3 regions of the Actinotalea sp. JY-7876 genome follow, and region 2 is predicted to be linked to each of the others. Evidence: riboswitches for the same ligand, from Rfam matches in the RefSeq annotation. Region 2 holds a riboswitch; each other region holds the start of a gene.
What was found. A riboswitch is a leader RNA that binds a small molecule or an ion and turns the genes downstream of it on or off. The one in region 2 is predicted to bind cyclic di-GMP.

Region 1 (5,734 bases), 1.6 Mb from region 2:
GCGCCTCGGCGTACGCGACGACGGGGCGCGCGCCGCGCGCCCCGGGCGACGCGCAGGACCAGGAGGCTTCGCCGACGACCCGCGAGCAGACACCCGCGGACGGCCTGCCCTTGGCTCCGGGCACGCCAGTCTGGCGCCCAGCCCCGGCCGACGAGGACCCGGGGGCCGAACGCCGCACGGCCGGTGAGGCGGCCCCGGAACGGTCCGTCCGCGCCGACCGCTGAGATGCTGCTCGCACTCTGGGCGGGTGGGTGCGCGGCGCTCGCCTGGGCGACGCGCCGCCGACCGGTCGTGACCCTCGTCGCGATCCTCGGCCTGTGGGTGGGCATCCCCGCCGCAGCCGGCCACCTCGTCACCGGGCACGAGACGGGCCCGCTCGGCATGCACCCGGCCGCCTGGCTGGTCGTCGCCATGCTCGTCGCGCAGGCCATGCACGCGCCCCGGCGCCTCTCCCAGGTGGCCGGCGAGCACGTCCTGCTCGTGCTTACCCTCGGCCTCGTGACGGCGGTCGCGGCCTTCACCACCGTGCAGGCCGGCTCGGGTGGCCTCGCCCTCCTGCTCGACGTCGTCGTGGCCCCGCTCGCGCTCTTCCTCCTCGTGCTGGCGGTCGTCGACGGGGACGCGGGGCGCCTGACCCAGGTGCGGACGGCGCTGCTCGCGCTGGGCGGCGCGGCCGCCGCGCTCGCCGTCGTGCAGTGGTTCGCGGGGAGCATCCTGCTGTACCAGAGCTCGCACGAGACCCGGTGGTGGTTCCGGCGCGAGGGCTTCGACCGCTGGATGGCCACGTTCGACCACCCGCTGACGCTCTCCATGTTCCTGTGCGTGACCGCGCCGCTCATCGTGGGACTGCGGCGCACGTCGCTCCAGCTGGCCCTCGTCACGCTCTTCGCCGCCGGCGTCGCGATCACCCAGTCACGCTCGGGCGTCGTCGTCATCGCGGTCGTGGCCGTGTGGGTGGTGCTGCGTTCCCCGGCGCCGGCGCACGCCCGGCTGCTCGGGCTGTGCGCCCTCGCCGGGGGCGCCGCGGCGCTGCTGTCCACGAGCCTCGTCGAGGGCGTCGGGGAACGCTTCGCGGACGACACGGGATCCACCGGCGCCCGCACCGACGCCCTGAGCTTCTTCGGCCGGACGTGGCGGGAGTACGCGGTCGTCGGCCACGGCCTGACGTCGAGCTACCGGATCGCGTCGCAGGGTGGCCTCGCCACGAGCCTCGAGAACTCGTTCCTCATGTACGCGGTCGACATCGGGACCGTCTTCGCCGTCCTGTACTTCGGTGCCCAGGCCGTGCTCGTGGTCCGGGCCTGGACGCGTGGGGACCGCCTCCCGGGGGCGCGCCAGGGAGCGCTGATCGCGTTCCTCCTGCCGCTCACCTACAGCGCCCTCGCGTCGCGGTCCGCGGTCGGCATGATCCTGTGGGTGGCGCTGGCGCTCGGGGTGGCCAGCACCCGGCCCGGCACCGGGCCGGCGGCCGGTCAGGGAGCGGTGCCCGTGCCGCTGTCGCGGCGGACCTCGATGGCTGTGCCGTCGTCCGCGTAGACGTTCCCGCTGGTGATGACCGTCAGGTCGGGCGTGGTGAGCACCGTGAACCAGTTGTTCTTCCCCGCCATGGGCGTGTTGCGCATGTCCCGGGCGAACGTGTTGTTGGTGACCTCACCGAAGTTCATCGGACCGGTCTTCTGGGACGTCACCAGCTTGATCGGGATGTGCGCCCCGTCCACCCAGTTCCCGTCGATCCGAGAATTCGTCACCGCATTGACGTTCGGCGTCAGGATCACACCGAATCCACCCTGCGGGTATGCGTAGTTCTGCGTCCCGGCCGTCGTGGACCGCCACACCGACAGCGTGTTCCCGAGGATCTGGATGTTGGAGCCACCCTGGATCTGGATCGCGTCGTTGTGCGTCTGGTTGTCCGAGTGGTTCGGGTCCGGCGAGAAGTAGGCCAGGTCGTGGACGTAGCTCGACTCGACCCGCACGTTCGCCGCCGTGCCGTGGATGTTGTAGATGCCGAACCCGTCGACCACGTTCCAGGTGTTCACGCGCCGCGCGGTGTAGTCGTGACCGAGCATCCCGTTGATCCAGTACGACGGGAAGTCGGGGACCAGCGTGACGTCCTCGACCACCAGGTTCTTGACGCGCGCGTCGTTGGCGTTGATCAGACCGGTGTCGAAGGACCCCGGACCGCTGCCACGCACGCGCGTGTTGCGGATGGTCACGTCGGCGGCCTTCACGGTCACGAAGCCGTACACGTCCAGGTTCTCCAGCACCGTGCCGGGCTGCGTCACCACGATGTCCCCACGATGGGTCTGGAGCCGCGAGCCCGCCCTCACGCCCGTGCTCGACGCGTCCGGCTTCACCACGTCCGGGGCCGGCGCCGTCACGAGGGGGGCCGGCGCGAGCGCGTACGCCGACGGGACCTGGCTGCTCGACGCCGCGGCGGCGGGCATGTCGAGCGCGCCCGGAACCGGCGCCCCCGTCAGGGTGACGGCCGCGAAGGGCGCCGCGTCCGCGGGCGCGAGGACATCGCCGGCCGAGGGCGTGGCCGCCGGGACGGCCACGGTGGCGCGAGCCGCGACGGTGGGCGTCGGGGCGACCTCCGCGGCGGCCGTCGGTGTGGCGACCAGCACGCCGGCCAGGGCGAGCGCCACCATCGCGCGACGGCCGGAGGGCGCGCGTGCGCCGCGCCGGGCCGAGCGGGACGGTCGAGGCTCAAGCACAGGAGGTGCTCCGTCGATTCGGTAGCCTGGCGGACCGCGGGGGTTCCATGGCTTTGCGCCCCTGCCTCGCGACAGGTTTGCCATTCTCGTGGACCACCGGATCGTACGTGGGCCATTTCCGCCGGTCCAGCACGTCGAGGTGGCGTCACCCGCACGGATCAGCCCGGTCCGGGTTATTCGGACATTACGACGGAATATCTCGGGACCGTCCGCGAATGGCTCGCCCGCGCAGTTTCCGGGTCATGCACCGGGCACCGGGCGCCACCGCCACGTGCAGGACCGCCGCCCCGCCGCGCCGCGCGGTCGCACGGCGGAGCCGTCACGGGTCGTACCGGATGCCGAGGTCGCGCCCGAGCGCGAGCGGTCCGGCCCCGTCCGCCCAGACGTTCCCCGTGAGCGACGAGTCGAACGTGACGCCCTCGCGCACCCGGATGACGTACCGGGAGCCACGTCCGTGGTCGAACTGGTTCCGCCCGAAACGGTTCCCGGTGAGCGTGCCGAAGTGCATGCGCTCGTAGCCACCGCGCGAGACCGAGACCGAGGCGTAGCCCCCGTCGAACCAGTTCTTCGTCACCGTGGCACCGGTCACCGGCGCGACCGTCGGCGTCACCATGAGGCCGGCGCCCCGGTTGCGGGCGTCGTAGCTCTGGTCGCCCACGGCGGTCGACATGAACGACTCGAGGCTGTTGCCCGTGATGCGGATCGCCGAACCGCCCTGGATCTGGATGCAGTCGTTGTGGCTCGGCCCGCCGTCCTGCTGCGGGTCGCGGGCGAAGTAGCTGAGGTCGTGGCACCAGCTGCTCTCGATCACCACGTCGACGGGTCCCCCGCCGTTGCCGGTGTCGAAGATGCCGAAGCCGTCCACGACGTGGTGCACGTCCACGCGCCGGGCGGTGTAGTCGTGCCCGAGGATGCCCGTGATCCACGGCGACGGCTGCTTGGGCACGAGGGTGGTGTCCTCGATGACGGCGCCGCGGCAGGCCGCGTCGAGGCAGCTCACCAGACCGGTGCTGTAGGAGCCGGTCCCGCTCCCCCGGACCACGGAGTTGCGGATCGTGACGTCGGCCGCGCGGATCGAGACGAAGCCGTGGATGTCCTTGCCGTCGATGACGGTCCCGGGCTCGGTGATCACCAGGTCCCCGTCGTGCCGCGTGAGCGGCGTGCCGTCGGGCACACCGGTGGTGGCCGCCGTCGGCTCCACGGCGCCCACGGCGGGCGGGGGCGCCGGGCTCGGCGCCGGCGTCGGCGTCGGCGTCGGCGCGGGCGCGGCGGGTGGCGGCACGGGAGCGGCGGGTGGCGCGGCGGGCGCGTCGAGCGGTCCCACGAGGCCCAGGAGCGTCATCGTCACACCGACGCTCGCCGAGGTGTTCCGCACGGTGAGCGCACCGTCCTCCCCGAGGCGCACGTACGCGACGTTGGTGCTGTCGCGGCCGGGGTACGGGTTCAGGACCGAGGTCGCGGCGCAGGCGCCCGCGACCTGCGTCCCGGGGCACACCGTGAGGGCGGTGCCCCCCTGCGCGTCGTGGGCGCGGACCTGGATCTTGGCGGCCGTCGCGCCGGCGGGCGCACCGGCGGCGCGGATCGTGCGCGACTCCCCCGCGGCCAGGGTCGCCTCCAGGAGCGGGGCCGAGGCGGCGTGCACCTTCCCGGTGTCGGCGGCCACGAAGAACCCCTGGAGGTCCGCGTTGAGCCGGACGGAGCCGCGGTGGTTGTAGAGCACCACCTGGTCGCCGCGCGGGCCACCGAGGCCCACCACGGCGAAGTTCGACCGGTTGGCACCCGGGGCCGGGTTGAGCACCGAGGTCCTGGCGCAGTCGCGGACCGCGGTGCCGGCCGGGCACGCGGAGACGTAGCCGCGACGCGTCGCTGCGGCGTAACCGAGGTCGAGCGCCACCGCCGTGGCGCCGTCCGGGACGTCGGGGACCGTGAGCGTCACGGTCTGCTGCACGCCGACGCCCTGCCAGGACATGATCCGGCGCGGGTCGACCGGGACGAACCCGTCCTGGTCGGCCGTCGTCGCGTCGAGCACGAAGCCGTTGAGGTCGACGTAGACCGTCACGCCGCCGCTGCGGTTGCTCAGGGTGACCTCGCCCCCCTCGCTGAGCGGGGCGAGGACCTGACCGGGCGTGACGGGTCCGGGTGACGCCGCCAGCATCGACTCGGCGGGGCAGGTCTGCGCCGCACCGCAGGTGCTCAGCGTCGTGACGGCGCTGGCGTCCGCCGCCGTCACGTTGAGCACCGCGGCGGACGCCTCGGCAGGAACGGCGGGCACCCGCACCGTCACCGACTCCCCCGGCTCCAGACGCGAGGTCAGGAGCCGCACCGGCGTCACGGTGCGGATCGTCGACACGTCGGCGGCGGGGCGCATCGCCGGGGCCGCGGCCGGCGCGCCGGACGTCGCTGCAGGGCTCACCGCGGCCGACCGGCTGACCCGCTCGGCGGCCCCGCCGGGCAACGGCCCGGCGCCGGCGGTGACGGTCAGGGCGAGGAGCAGAGCGAAAGCGCGCGCGACGCCCCGCCGGGTGGCCGGCCGGCCACTGGTGGCGTGCATCCGCATCGATCGTCCCCCCGTGCGACAGGCCGGCCGGCGGGCGCCGACGGCGGGCTCCGGTGCCCGCCGGGCGTCGACCGCGCGGCCGTCTCCCGCCGGGCGGCGGGAGGCCGTGACAGACGCTAGGCCGATCGGGTGATGACCACCAGGGTCACGACGACACCCGTGCTCGCGCGTCCTGCGCGGCCGCGCGGGACACCCTGCGGCCGCGCGCGCATCGTTGCAGGTGGTGCCCGTTTTGCTACCCTTCGCGGGCGGACCGGCGGCACGGCCCGGCGCGCACGGCCCGGGCTCGGATGTGATGCGGATCACATCCCGTGTCCACGGGCGGAGGTGGCCGGGGCCCGCGTCACCACGTCACCGCCGCGTCCCGAGGCCGTACCGAGGAGGGTTCGTGCACGACGCCGCGACGGACGTGGCCCGCCCGGTGGTCGCCGTCTGGAAATCGACCTGGCTCGCGCCGTCCCAG
Region 2 (5,734 bases):
GCAGGATGTCGAACTCGGCCATGGCGGCGTCGTAGATCTCCGCGTCGAGGATGACGGCCTGCTCCGAGGCGCACACCATGCCGTTGTCGAACGCCTTGGACAGCACGACGTCGTTGACGGCGCGCTTGAGCTTGGCCGTCGCCTCGATGTAGGCGGGCACGTTGCCGGCGCCGACGCCGAGCGCGGGCTTGCCGCACGAGTACGCGGCCTTGACCATCGCGTTGCCGCCCGTGGCGAGGATCAGCGCCACGCCGGGGTGGTTCATGAGCTCGTGGGTCGCGGCGATCGACGGCTCGGAGACCCACTGGATGCAGTGCTCCGGGGCGCCGGCCGCGACGGCGGCGTCGCGCACCACGCGGGCCGCCGCGACGGAGGACTCCTGCGCGGAGGGGTGGAACGCGAAGATGATCGGGTTGCGCGTCTTCAGCGCCACGAGCGCCTTGAAGATCGCCGTCGACGTCGGGTTGGTCACCGGCGTGATGCCGGCGACGACGCCCACGGGCTCGGCGATCTCCACGATGCCGTGGAGGTCGTCGCGCGAGACGATGCCGACCGTCTTGAGCTCGGCCATCGAGTTGGTGACGTGCTCGCACGCGAAGATGTTCTTCACGGCCTTGTCCTCGAACACGCCGCGGCGGGTCTCGGCGACCGCGTGGCGCGCGAGCTCGCCGTGCTGGTTCAGCGCGGCGACCGACGCCTTCTTCACGATGTGGTCGACGTCGGCCTGGGTGAACGACGCGTACTGCGCGAGCGCCTTGGTGGCGCCGGCGACGAGGGCGTCGATCGGGGACGCCACGGCGCGGGGCGCAGCGTCAGGCTCAGGGGCGGGACGGGGTGCGGAGCGAGCGGCCACGGGACTCTCCCGGTATTGGTGCGGATGGGGCGGATCGCCCTTGATCCACGTCCCACGGTACGAGCCCGTCGCGGCTCCGGGCTGTGCCAAAGGTCCCCGGGACAGTGGTCCCTGTCCCCTGGCACTCCCCGGGGGCGAGTGCTAGAACCGGAGGTAGCCGCCCGGTGCGAGCGAACGCCCCGGGCGGGTCGGACCCCGGATGGTCCGGGGTGTGTCCGAGGGGAGGACTCACATGGCTGCTCGACTGGAACCGATCGACCCGACGCGCTGGATGGACCAGCTGCTGGGCTCCGTGCGCGAGGCGGCGCAGGCGCCGCAGACCGCCGCGATGCCGCTCGACCTCTACCGCGCGGGCGACCACTACGTGCTGCAGGTGGACCTGCCGGGCGTCGACCCGGGCTCGGTGGACGTCAACGTCGAGGACCGCACGCTCACCATCCGGGCCGAGCGCACGGCACCCACCGACGCGGACGTGCAGTGGCTCGCGCGGGAGCGGGCCTCGGGCACGTACGTCCGCCAGCTCACGGTGGGTCGCGGCCTCGCCCTCGACCGGGTGCAGGCCGCCTACGCCGACGGCGTCCTGACCCTGACCATCCCGGTGGCGGAGGAGTCGCGCTCGCGCCGGATCGAGGTCCAGCACGGCTCGCCCGCGACCACGATCGGCGGGGGGCGGGGCGCCGAGGCGTCGGGGGGCTCGGCGGGGAGCTGAGCCGGCCCGGAGGGCTGGACGCGGGTGAAAGATGGGGTGCGGCCGACACGCGCTTTGCGTCGATGTCCGGAATGTGGGAACCTGTCCCCGTCAGCGACAAGGGCAAACCCACCGCGAGGTGGGGACGCAAAGTCACGGGACCCTCGAGGTCGGCCGGACGCACCGAACGACGAAGGAGTTGCACCATGTCCCCTCAGGGATCCCCCTCCGGCACCCGCAATGACGCCCCGGACTCGCTCCTGACCCCCTCCGAGGTCGCGAGCATGTTCCGCGTCGACCCCAAGACGGTCACGCGCTGGGCGAAGGCGGGCAAGCTCTCCGCCATCCGCACGCTGGGCGGCCACCGCCGCTACAGCGAGGCCGAGGTCCGCGGGCTGCTCAACGGCGTGCCGCAGCCGCGCACCAGCGAGGACTGAGGACCCCAGCGCTCCCACGACGGCCCCACCGGTGACGACCGGTGGGGCCGTCGTCGTCCGTGCCGTCCTCGTCCGTGCCGCAGGCGGCTCAGCGGGGGAGCTCGACCCCGGTGAGCGCGGCGAGCCGGGCGAGCAGGCCATCCTGGAGGGCGGTGTCGCGGGCCTCGGGGTTCGCGACCTGGACCTCGTGGCGCTTGAGGTACGCGCCGGTCACCCGCGCGGCGTCGTCGTCCGACGTGGCGAGCCAGACCTGCGTCGCGGCGCCCTCGTCCACCTCGTCCCACGCGCCCGGGCCGCCCAGCTTCGTCTTGATCCAGCCGGGGTCGACCGCGGTGACGACCACCTCGGGCCACAGGCGCGCGACGGCGAACGCGAGCGTGACGTCGAGCAGCTTGGAGTCCGAGTACGCCTGCATCCCGTCCCACGCGCGCGCCTCGAACTGCAGGTCGTCGAGGTGCGTGCGGCCCTGGGACTCCAGGCCGGAGGTCAGGTAGACGAGCCGGCGGGGACGGGGCATCAGCGCGGTGAGCAGGTACGGGGCGACCACGTTGACCTGGAGGATGCGCTCCAGGCCGTCCTCGGTCACCGTGCGCTCGCTGACCCCGCCGCCGATGCCCGCGTTGTGGATCACCACGTCGAACGGGCCCGCGGCGGTCGCCGCCCCGGCCAGGGCGCGCGTCTCGGCGAGCGAGGCCAGGTCCCCGACGACGACGTCGCTCACCCCGGGCTGGGCGGCGCGCAGGTCACGCGCACGCGCGGCGTCGCGCGCGTGGCCGACGACGTCGTGCCCGGCGGCGAGCAGCTGACGGACGGTCTCCAGGCCGATGCCGTCGCTCGAGCCGGTGACGAGGATGCGGGACACGGGGGACTCCTTCGGCCGGGACGGGGCCCCACATCCTCGCGCGGACCGCACGCACCGGTCGAACCGGTCCGTGCCGGTGCGGCGGTAGGCGCCCGACGATCGTCCATGCGGCCTCGAGCAGGACCGGCCCGCTCCTCGGGGTCAGGGTCTCCACCCACTCCTGCGCCGGGCTGCTGACCCCTGCGTCACCCCCGACGTCGAACGGCCCGTTCAGTGCGAGGTCCTCGAACGTCGCCACTGCACGCTGGCGTGCTCCTGGGGTGCCGTCAAAGCGTCCGACGTCGTCGACGTCCGCGCGGTCTTGGGGCTTACCGGGGCGCGACCTGGGTCGCCTGCTGACGGCTCCCCGCGGTCGGCTCGGCGCCCGAGGCGGTCGACGGATTGCAAGCCGTAGGAGAACTCCTGGCGGCGGGCGCTGGTCCTGCGGTTGTGCCACCAGGAGTCGGTGCTGAGGCGGTCGAGGACTACGGGTCCTTTCGCATCGACCCACTCCGCCGCAGGCTGGCCGGCTCCGTCGCGGTTCAGGGGTCCCGGCCGGCGGCAACCCGGACTCGAGTCACTCGGCGGTCCGGACCAGCTCTTGGCGGATCTGACTGCCGAGTACGACGCGCTATGGGCCCAGGGCGCCCCCCGCCGACCGGCGTCTTGGAGCAGTTCGCGAGCCGTGAGCGGTCGCTCGCCGCGACGGACTTCGGATGCCGCGAGGCGTCCAACCTTCCGTCGACAGTCGCGGAGGTGCGCACGGAGCTGGAGGACGCGTTCTTCACTGCGCACGTCACCGAGCTCGAAGCGATCCGAACCGCACTGGTCGAGGCGGCCGACGACTAAGTCCGCGGAGCTCGAAGCGAAATTCCCGCGTCCAAGGCGAGGGAGCCGGGGCGCGAATCCGCGCGCCCGTGACGGATAGAGAAGGAAGGGAAACCCGTATGCGCAAACAGCTGCACGCCGCCGCCGCGGTTGTCGCCTTCGCCTGCTGCCGGGAAACGCGACCCGCTTCTACTACGGTCACACCTACGTCCCGTGGGCGCCTGGTGACCTTCCCCACTTGCGGGCGGGGTTGAGCACCGGCGTCCGCCCGGCGGGGTGACGCCCGCCGGCCGGACGCCGTCCGACGAAGGAGGCGGTGTGCGTTCACGGTGGACCGGGTTGCTGGCCGGCGTCAGTGCGCTGCTCGGAGTCCTGATGACGGTGTCGGTGGCTTACGGACTGACGCTCGCCGACGGGTGGGCGCGCGGGCACCTGGGCCTGCCAGCGAGCTTCGTCGGCTACAGCGTCACGTCCGCTGGACGCGAGGTTCAGGCGGACGCCGCGGGGCAGGTGCTGGTCGCCATCGGCGATGCGTCCGCGACACTTGTGGTGACACCTGCTGCGGGTATGGGCGCTGCAGCTGTGGGCGTCATGGACACGACCGGTGCGGTACCGCTGCTGCGCGATGTGGGCTCGGCGGGCGCTCAGCCGGCCAGGGCGCCCGAGGCGCCCGGTGCGAGCACCAAGCCGTGGGTAGTCCTTGTCGAGGGCTCCTACACCGCTGGCCAGGTCGTGCGCTCCGGCACGGCGACATTCCTGCCGCCGGGATCGACGGTCATCGGCACAACCGGGTACCCGATGCTGCCGAGGGACACCCAGTACTTGTACGCCCTCGGTGGAGCGCCCTTGCCCAGCGGGGATTATTTCATCGACGCGTCGAAGGGAGTGGAGACGGCGATCGTGACGGCGCTGACCGACGCGGGGTTCCAGGTCGAGCCGATTGAGCGACCGCCGCTGGCGCAGGTGGTGGCATCGGACCCGTTCACGACAGTCTTCGCCATACTCCTTGCCGGCGCCTTCGTTTGCGTCGCGCTGCTGGTCGTCAACCAGTTCACCTTTCACCGGTCGCGCGTGGACGTGCACCGCCTGCACGGAGCGCACACGGGTGCCCTGCTTCGCCTGCTTGCTCCCGTCGGCATCGCGACGACGTCGACCGGGACCTTGGTGGGTAGTGCCCTGACCCTGCTGCTGGGCCGGCGTCACCTCGATGTGGTCTCGGCCGGGATGGGTTGGTTCGGCGCCACCTGCCTGACACTGGCCGCTGCCGCGCTCGGCGTGGCGATCGGGTCCCGCCGCACGCGGGAGGCTGCCAGGTGAGGGTTCAGATGAGCGCAGGGCTCCGTGATGCGTGGCGGGTGCGGGGCAGGACGGCACTGTTCGCTGCGATGGTCACGATTGGCACCGTCCTCACGGCCACCGGCCTGAGCGAGCTGGGCTCAAGCGTGGCTGACGTACGCGTCGCGGAGGACCTCGGTCGCCGCGGCGCGACGTTCTTCCGGGTGCACTACCTCACCGACGAGCCGTTCGAACCGACAACTGAGCTGGCCGAGCTGCTCGACCAGGAGCTGCGCCACGGTGGCGCCGCGTTCACGACCGTTCGCTTCAACCATGGCGTGCGCGAGACGTTCCCGTACCCGGTGCTGCTGGTCCTCGGGGACTTTGAGGACGCCTTCGGTCTGCCTGAGATCCCGGACGGCTCGGCGGTAGTCGGTGAGGACGTGGCCCTGTACGGCGTGGGCGACACCGTCGACCTCGGTGTGACCACCGTCGAGGTGAGCGGCCGGCTTGCCCCTGGGGCGGTGTTCCTCGACCCCTGGCAGTCCAGGGAGACCTTGGCACGGACCGTCGTCGTGAAGGTGGGTCTGGACGACCTGATGGCCCTCGGGTGGCCCGCTCAGGAGGAGGCCGTCGCCCGCACCGTGCTGCTGGCGCCGACCACCACCGTGGTGGACCGCCTTGTCGATGAGTCGTGGAGCTCGGGCCTACAGCTCGTCCCGGCTACGGTTGCGGACGCAGGCGGACAGACCTTCGCATCTCACCAGCGCGACAGTCTGCTCTACACGGCCATGTACACGGCCTTTCTGCTC
Region 3 (5,734 bases), 1.7 Mb from region 2:
GGTGATCGCACCACCCGCGATGTCGCCGCCGACGTAGTTCGCGTTGCCCAGCTCGATCCGCGCCGCGGGGGTGCACCGCGAGGCGACGACGACGTCGCGGAAGCCGGGCGCGTACTGCTCGATGCGCGCGGTGACGGCCTCGGTCACGTCCGCGCGCGACCCGGCCGGGACGTGCGCGTACGTCCACAGCGGGCGGTGCCCGTCGGCGGTCGCGCGGCCCGGGTCGCCCACCGACGGGTCGCTCGCGAGCACCATGGGCGGCTCGGCGTGCCGGCCCTGCGTCAGGGCGTGCTCCGCGGCGGCCATCTCGGCGCGCGTGCCGCCGACGTGCACCGTCCCGGCCCGGCCCACGCGGGGGTCGGCCCACGGCACCGGACCCGAGAGGACGAAGTCGACCTTGGCCGCGGCGTTCCCGTGCCGGTACGCCTGGTAGCCGCGCGCGGTCCCACGGCTCAGGCGGGCGCCCATGACCGCGGCGACCGCCGAGGGCGAGGTGTCGAAGACGACAGCGCGCGCGGGTGGCAGGTCGCGCTGCGTGCGCACGAGGTGACCCGTGCGGATCTCGCCCCCGTGCGCGCGCAGGTCCGCCACGAGCGCGTCGGTGATGGCCTGCGTGCCCCCGAGCGGCACGGTCCAGCCGACGGCGTGCGCGAGCGTGCCCAGCAGCAGGGCCGTGCCGGCCCCCGCGATCGAGGGCAGGGGCGTGATCGCGTGCGACGCGATGCCGGTGAGCAGCGCGGGCGCCGTCTCCTCACGGAACCGGCGGTCCCAGAGCGGGGCCACGCCCTGCTCGAACGCCCGCAGACCGAAGCGCACCGCGGTCACCAGGTCGCGCGGGAGGTGGCGGCGGTCGCCCAGGAGGAAACCGACGAGGGCCTCGGCGTGCGCGACGAGCGGCCCGAAGGTCTCGAGCCACGCGCCGCCGTCGACGCCGAGCTCCCGCGCGGTGCGGTCGAGGTCGCGGTAGGCGATCCCGGCCCCCTGGGCCAGCGGCTGGGCGTACGACACCTCGGGCGCCACCAGCTCGACGCCGCGGGCCGCCAGGTCGAACCGCCGGAAGAACGGCGAGGCGACGGCCATGGGGTGGACGGCGCTGCACGTGTCGTGGACGACGCCCGGCCACAGGCCGAGGTCCGCCGTGCGGGCGCCCCCGCCCGGGTGCGGCTGGGCCTCGAGCACGACGACCTCGAGCCCCGCCCGCGCGAGCGTCACCGCGGCGGCGAGGCCGTTGGGTCCGGAGCCCACGACGACGACGTCCAGCGCCCGCGTCATGCACGCTCCCGTCGTCCGTCCGTCCCGTCCCCCGCATCCTCACCGCTCGGGGCGGTCGCGGCGACCGCAGGCGGCGGCCCGGGCGGCCGCCTGCGTCGCACGACGCGGTCGGCTCAGTCCTCGTAGTCGGCGGCGAGCACGACGACGACGCCTTCGGGCGCCTGCTCCGCGGACTCCTGCACGGCGGTGATGCCGAGGGTCTGCGCGACGAGCTCCGCCGTCGTGACCTGGTCGGGCGTCGCGTAGTACACGGTCGACGCCTCGAGGTCGTCGCCCTGCCAGTTGCCGGCACTCACGGCCGTGAAGCCGGCCTCCTCCACACGCTCGGCCGCACCGCCCGCGAGGCCGGAGCGGGACGTGGCGTTGAACACCTCGACGGGTGTGGCGAGGTCGACCGGGGGCGGGGGCGGGGTCGTCTCGACCGGCTCCTCCGTCTCCGGCTCGACGGGCACCTCGGCCTCGCCGGCGTCCTCCTCGACCGGCTCCTCCTCGGTGGTCCCCTCGTCGGCCTCGGTGGACGTCCCCTCCGCGGGCGTCCCCCCGGAGCCCAGCCCCTGCCAGTCGGAGAGCCACGTGACCGCGCCGTAGGCGAGGAGGGGGAAGACGACGAGGACGACCAGGAAGGGCAGCAGACGGCGGCGGCGCGAGCGCGGTGCGCGGTGAACGCCTCGTGGGCCGCCCCGGGCATCCGCGGCGTCGAACTCGTCCGCGGGGTAGGGGTAGTCGCCGGCCTTCACGGCGGACAGGCTAGCGGGCGCCCCGCCTCTCAGGCGTCGACACCCAGACGACGCGCGGTGCGGGCCCGCTGGCGGGACGCGCGCATCCGGCGCAGGCGCTTGATCAGCATGGGGTCCTGGGCCAGCGCCGCGGGCGAGTCGATGAGCGCATTGAGCACCTGGTAGTACCGCGTCGCGGACATGTCGAAGAGCTCCTTGACCGCCTGCTCCTTGGCCCCGGCGTACTTCCACCACTGGCGCTCGAAGGCGAGGATCTGCTGGTCGCGCTCGGAGAGCTCGGCGGCGTGGACCCGGGCGTCCGTGCGGTCCGCGTCGCGCGCGGTGGCCATCGCGTCCATGGGTCCTCCAGGGTGAAGCGGCGTCGTCGCCCGTCCCCGGGCGTCGGCTCATCGTAGACGCGGAATGACACGCGTGTCATTCGTCCCGGCGCGTCGGGATGACCCCCGCGCGGTGATCGAGTAAGGGAGCGCGGCGGCGGCTAGGGTCGCCGCGTGATCCGTCAGCCCCTCGACGCGCTCATGGCCCCGGACTGGGCCGCGGCCCTCGCACCGGTCGAGCTGCGGCTGCGCGAGATCGGCGACGCGCTGCGCGCGGAGTCCGCGGCCGGCCGGGCCTGGCTCCCGGCCCCCGACGCCGTCCTGCGCGCGTTCGCGCGGCCCATGGCGGACGTCCGCGTGCTCGTCATCGGCCAGGACCCGTACCCGACGCCCGGGCACGCCGTCGGCCTGTCCTTCTCGGTGGCGCCCGGGGTGCGCCCGCTGCCCCGCTCGCTGCAGAACATCCACCGCGAGCTCGCGGACGACGTCGGCGTCGTGCGCGGGCCCGACGGCGACCTCAGCGACTGGGAGCAGGAGGGCGTCCTGCTCCTCAACCGGGTCCTCACCGTGGGCACCGGCGCACCGGGCTCGCACCGGCACCTCGGGTGGCAGGACGTCACCGACCGCGCCGTCACGGCGCTCGTGGAACGGGGCGGGCCGCTCGTCGCCCTCCTGTGGGGCCGCGACGCGCAGCAGGTCCGCCCGCTGCTCGGGGGCGTCCCCGTGGTCGAGAGCGCGCACCCCAGCCCGCTCTCGGCGTCCCGGGGCTTCTTCGGCTCCCGGCCGTTCTCCCGCGTCGACGCGCTGCTCGCCGAGCAGGGCGCGCCTCCCGTGCGCTGGTCCCCCGACCAGCAGACCCGACCGACCGGCGCCGCCCCCTCCCCAGGGGACGGCGCCACGTCGGGCGCCGCGGTCCTGCGACCGCGAACTAGCTGAGGACGACGCTCACCCCCGTGAGCTCCTCAGCCGGCACCGGCACGTTCGCCGGCACCGGGACCGTCGTCTCCGACGCACCGATCACTGCGGACAGCTCGGCCAGCGCGACCCCCCCGGGCCCGCTGAGGGTCACGACCACGTCGTGTCCCTCGCAAGCGGTGTCCAGCCCCGACAGCCGGGCCCCGCTCACGCCGTATCCCTGCAGTGCGGCGTCGTAGGCGACGTCGTACCGGACCTCGATCTGCGACGAGCTGCACCCCTGCACCCCGTCCTCCCCCACCAGGACCTGCTGACCCCCCAGGTCGACCCCGGCCGCGGACGCCGTCCGCACGCCCACCAGGGCGAGCGCCACGAGTGCGACCGATGCCGCCTTCCTCGTCCGTCGATCCATCTCCACCCTCCTGGTGGTCCACGTCACCGGATCCGTCCGGTGATCCCCTGCGCCGACGTCCTGCCGGCGGTCGCACGCCCGGGGGCGTGCGGGAAGCGTCCTGAGAACGTGCTCAGGAGGCGGGTAGGCCGAGGCCGAGGGGGACGCGCGCGGCGTCGTGGCACAGAGGAGTGGAGCCGGATCGCACGGGAAGCGTGCTGCTCATGGTGGACCTCACGTTCGGTGGCCCGGCTGACCCGAGGGGTCCCGTGGCTTTGCGTCCCCACCTCGCGGTGGGTTTGCCCTTGTCGCTGACGAGCCAAGAGTGACCCATCACACGCCGGCGGTCCAGCCCCCCTTCCGGCTCCGCGCCCGGATTGGGCGTCTGTGTCGCATCGGCGCACACTGGGAGGCGTGGAATTCACCCGGACGCCGCACGGCGACGACGAGCAGCCGACCGCACCGCCGGGCCGCACCGCGCCGTGGCGCCGCTACGTGGCGCTGGGCGACTCGTTCACCGAGGGCCTGTGGGACGTCCCCGGGGGTGCCCCGCCGACCACCACCACCGCCGTCGACCCCACGCTCGTGTGCCGGGGCTGGGCGGACCTGCTGGCCGCGCACCTGGCCGAGCGCGCCGGCATCGGGCAGGGCGACGCCCCGGTGCAGTACGCCAACCTCGCCGTGCGGGGTCGCCTCCTGGAGCCGATCCTGCGCGAGCAGGTGCCGGCCGCCCTCGAGCTGCGTCCGGACCTCGTGAGCGTCGTCGGCGGGGGCAACGACATGCTCCGGCCGGCGGCGGACCCCGACGTGCTCGCGGAACGCCTCGAGGCGGCCGTCGCGCGGCTGCGGGCGGCCGGCGTCGACGTGCTGCTCGCGACCGGCATGGACGCCAAGGACAGCCCGGTCGTCCGGCGCACGCGGTGGCGTGCGGGCGTCTACAACGCGCACATCTGGTCGATCGCACGCAAGCACGGCGCCTACGTGGCGGACGTGTGGGGGATGCGCTCGCTTCGCGACTGGCGCATGTGGGCGCCGGACCGGATCCACCTCACGACCGAGGGGCACCGGCGCGTCGCGCAGGCGGCCCTGGTCGGCCTGGGGCTCGAGCCCGACGACGCCGCCTGGGACGACCCGCTCACGCCGCTGCCGCCCGTGCCGCTCGCGGCGCGCGTCCAGCAGGACGCGGAGTGGTTCCGCGAGCACGCCTACCCGTGGGCGACGCGACGCCTGCGGCGCCGGTCCAGCGGTGACGCACGGCGGCCCAAGCGGCCCGAGCTCACGCCGGTGGAGCGCTGAGCCCCGCAGCAGGGTCCCGGCTGGATCACGAGCACCGCAGGATGTTCCTGCTCCCGAAGATGTCCGTCCAGCTGTCTGCCATCAGGACGACGGAGCGCTGCTGACCCGCCGACACCGTGCGGATGTTCCCCGTGCCGCGCAGCACGAAGGTCGGGCGCTGCGCGCAGCCGGTCTGCGCCGCGACGTTGGACGGCCCCCAGAGGACCTCCGGCGTGCCCCCGAAGACGGGGTGCGCCAGGTCGTAGACCAGCTCCCACGCCCCGCCGGGCGTCGAGGGCGAGGTCACGACGACCGTGAAGCTGCGACGCTTCGGGTCGGCGAACCACGAGCGGTCCGCCACCTCGGTGACGACGGCCGTGCAGGTGGCCGCGGGGTTGTCGACGATCCGGCACGTGACCGGCGGCGCGTACGTCCACGTCGTGGCCAGGTTCCAACCGTCGACCGTCGCGTGCACCCGGACACCCGCGGACGGCTGGTACGCGGGGACGACGACGTCCTGCACCTGCGCGGCCAGGACGACGCTCGCTGCGTGCTTCGCGGCGCCGGAGGCGTCGACCAGGGTCAGCTGGAGCCGTCGGCCGACGCAGTCGGCGGGCACCGTGAGGCGCACCCGCGTCTGCGTCGTCGCGGCCGGGTCGCTCACCGTGGCGCCCGCGCCGTCGCCGCACGGGCGCGAGGCCGTGAAGGCGTCGATGACCCCGCCCCTGACGGTGAGCGAGGAGGCGCTCCCGAGCGTCGCGCTGCCGAGCACAGCCACCAGGAGGACGACGACGACCGCGAAGCGCTTCCTCACGTCGTCCCCTCCC

Region 1: linked by a shared signal. The riboswitch ahead of H2O74_RS04150 (hypothetical protein) and the one ahead of H2O74_RS11380 (BldC family transcriptional regulator) in region 2 are both predicted to bind cyclic di-GMP.
Region 3: linked by a shared signal. The riboswitch ahead of H2O74_RS03050 (hypothetical protein) and the one ahead of H2O74_RS11380 (BldC family transcriptional regulator) in region 2 are both predicted to bind cyclic di-GMP.

Annotation. Positions count from the first base shown of each region.
Region 1 covers NZ_CP059493.1:863,202-868,935, reverse strand. The annotation lists gene H2O74_RS04160 (polysaccharide biosynthesis tyrosine autokinase) at 1-224, shown strand, start outside; gene H2O74_RS04155 (hypothetical protein) at 226-1,536, shown strand; gene H2O74_RS04150 (hypothetical protein) at 1,473-2,648, opposite strand; cyclic di-GMP riboswitch class I at 2,732-2,806, opposite strand; gene H2O74_RS04145 (hypothetical protein) at 3,034-5,265, opposite strand; gene H2O74_RS04140 (glycosyltransferase) at 5,660-5,734, shown strand, end outside.
Region 2 covers NZ_CP059493.1:2,442,917-2,448,650, reverse strand. The annotation lists gene adhE (bifunctional acetaldehyde-CoA/alcohol dehydrogenase) at 1-796, opposite strand, end outside; gene H2O74_RS11385 (Hsp20/alpha crystallin family protein) at 1,086-1,562, shown strand; cyclic di-GMP riboswitch class I at 1,654-1,729, shown strand; gene H2O74_RS11380 (BldC family transcriptional regulator) at 1,748-1,978, shown strand; gene H2O74_RS11375 (SDR family NAD(P)-dependent oxidoreductase) at 2,067-2,840, opposite strand; gene H2O74_RS11370 (hypothetical protein) at 3,966-4,964, shown strand; gene H2O74_RS11365 (hypothetical protein) at 4,973-5,734, shown strand, end outside.
Region 3 covers NZ_CP059493.1:617,114-622,847, reverse strand. The annotation lists gene H2O74_RS03070 (NAD(P)/FAD-dependent oxidoreductase) at 1-1,272, opposite strand, end outside; gene H2O74_RS03065 (LytR C-terminal domain-containing protein) at 1,386-2,009, opposite strand; gene H2O74_RS03060 (DUF3263 domain-containing protein) at 2,039-2,338, opposite strand; gene H2O74_RS03055 (uracil-DNA glycosylase) at 2,504-3,262, shown strand; gene H2O74_RS03050 (hypothetical protein) at 3,255-3,653, opposite strand; cyclic di-GMP riboswitch class I at 3,872-3,946, opposite strand; gene H2O74_RS03045 (SGNH/GDSL hydrolase family protein) at 4,047-4,928, shown strand; gene H2O74_RS03040 (hypothetical protein) at 4,954-5,734, opposite strand, start outside.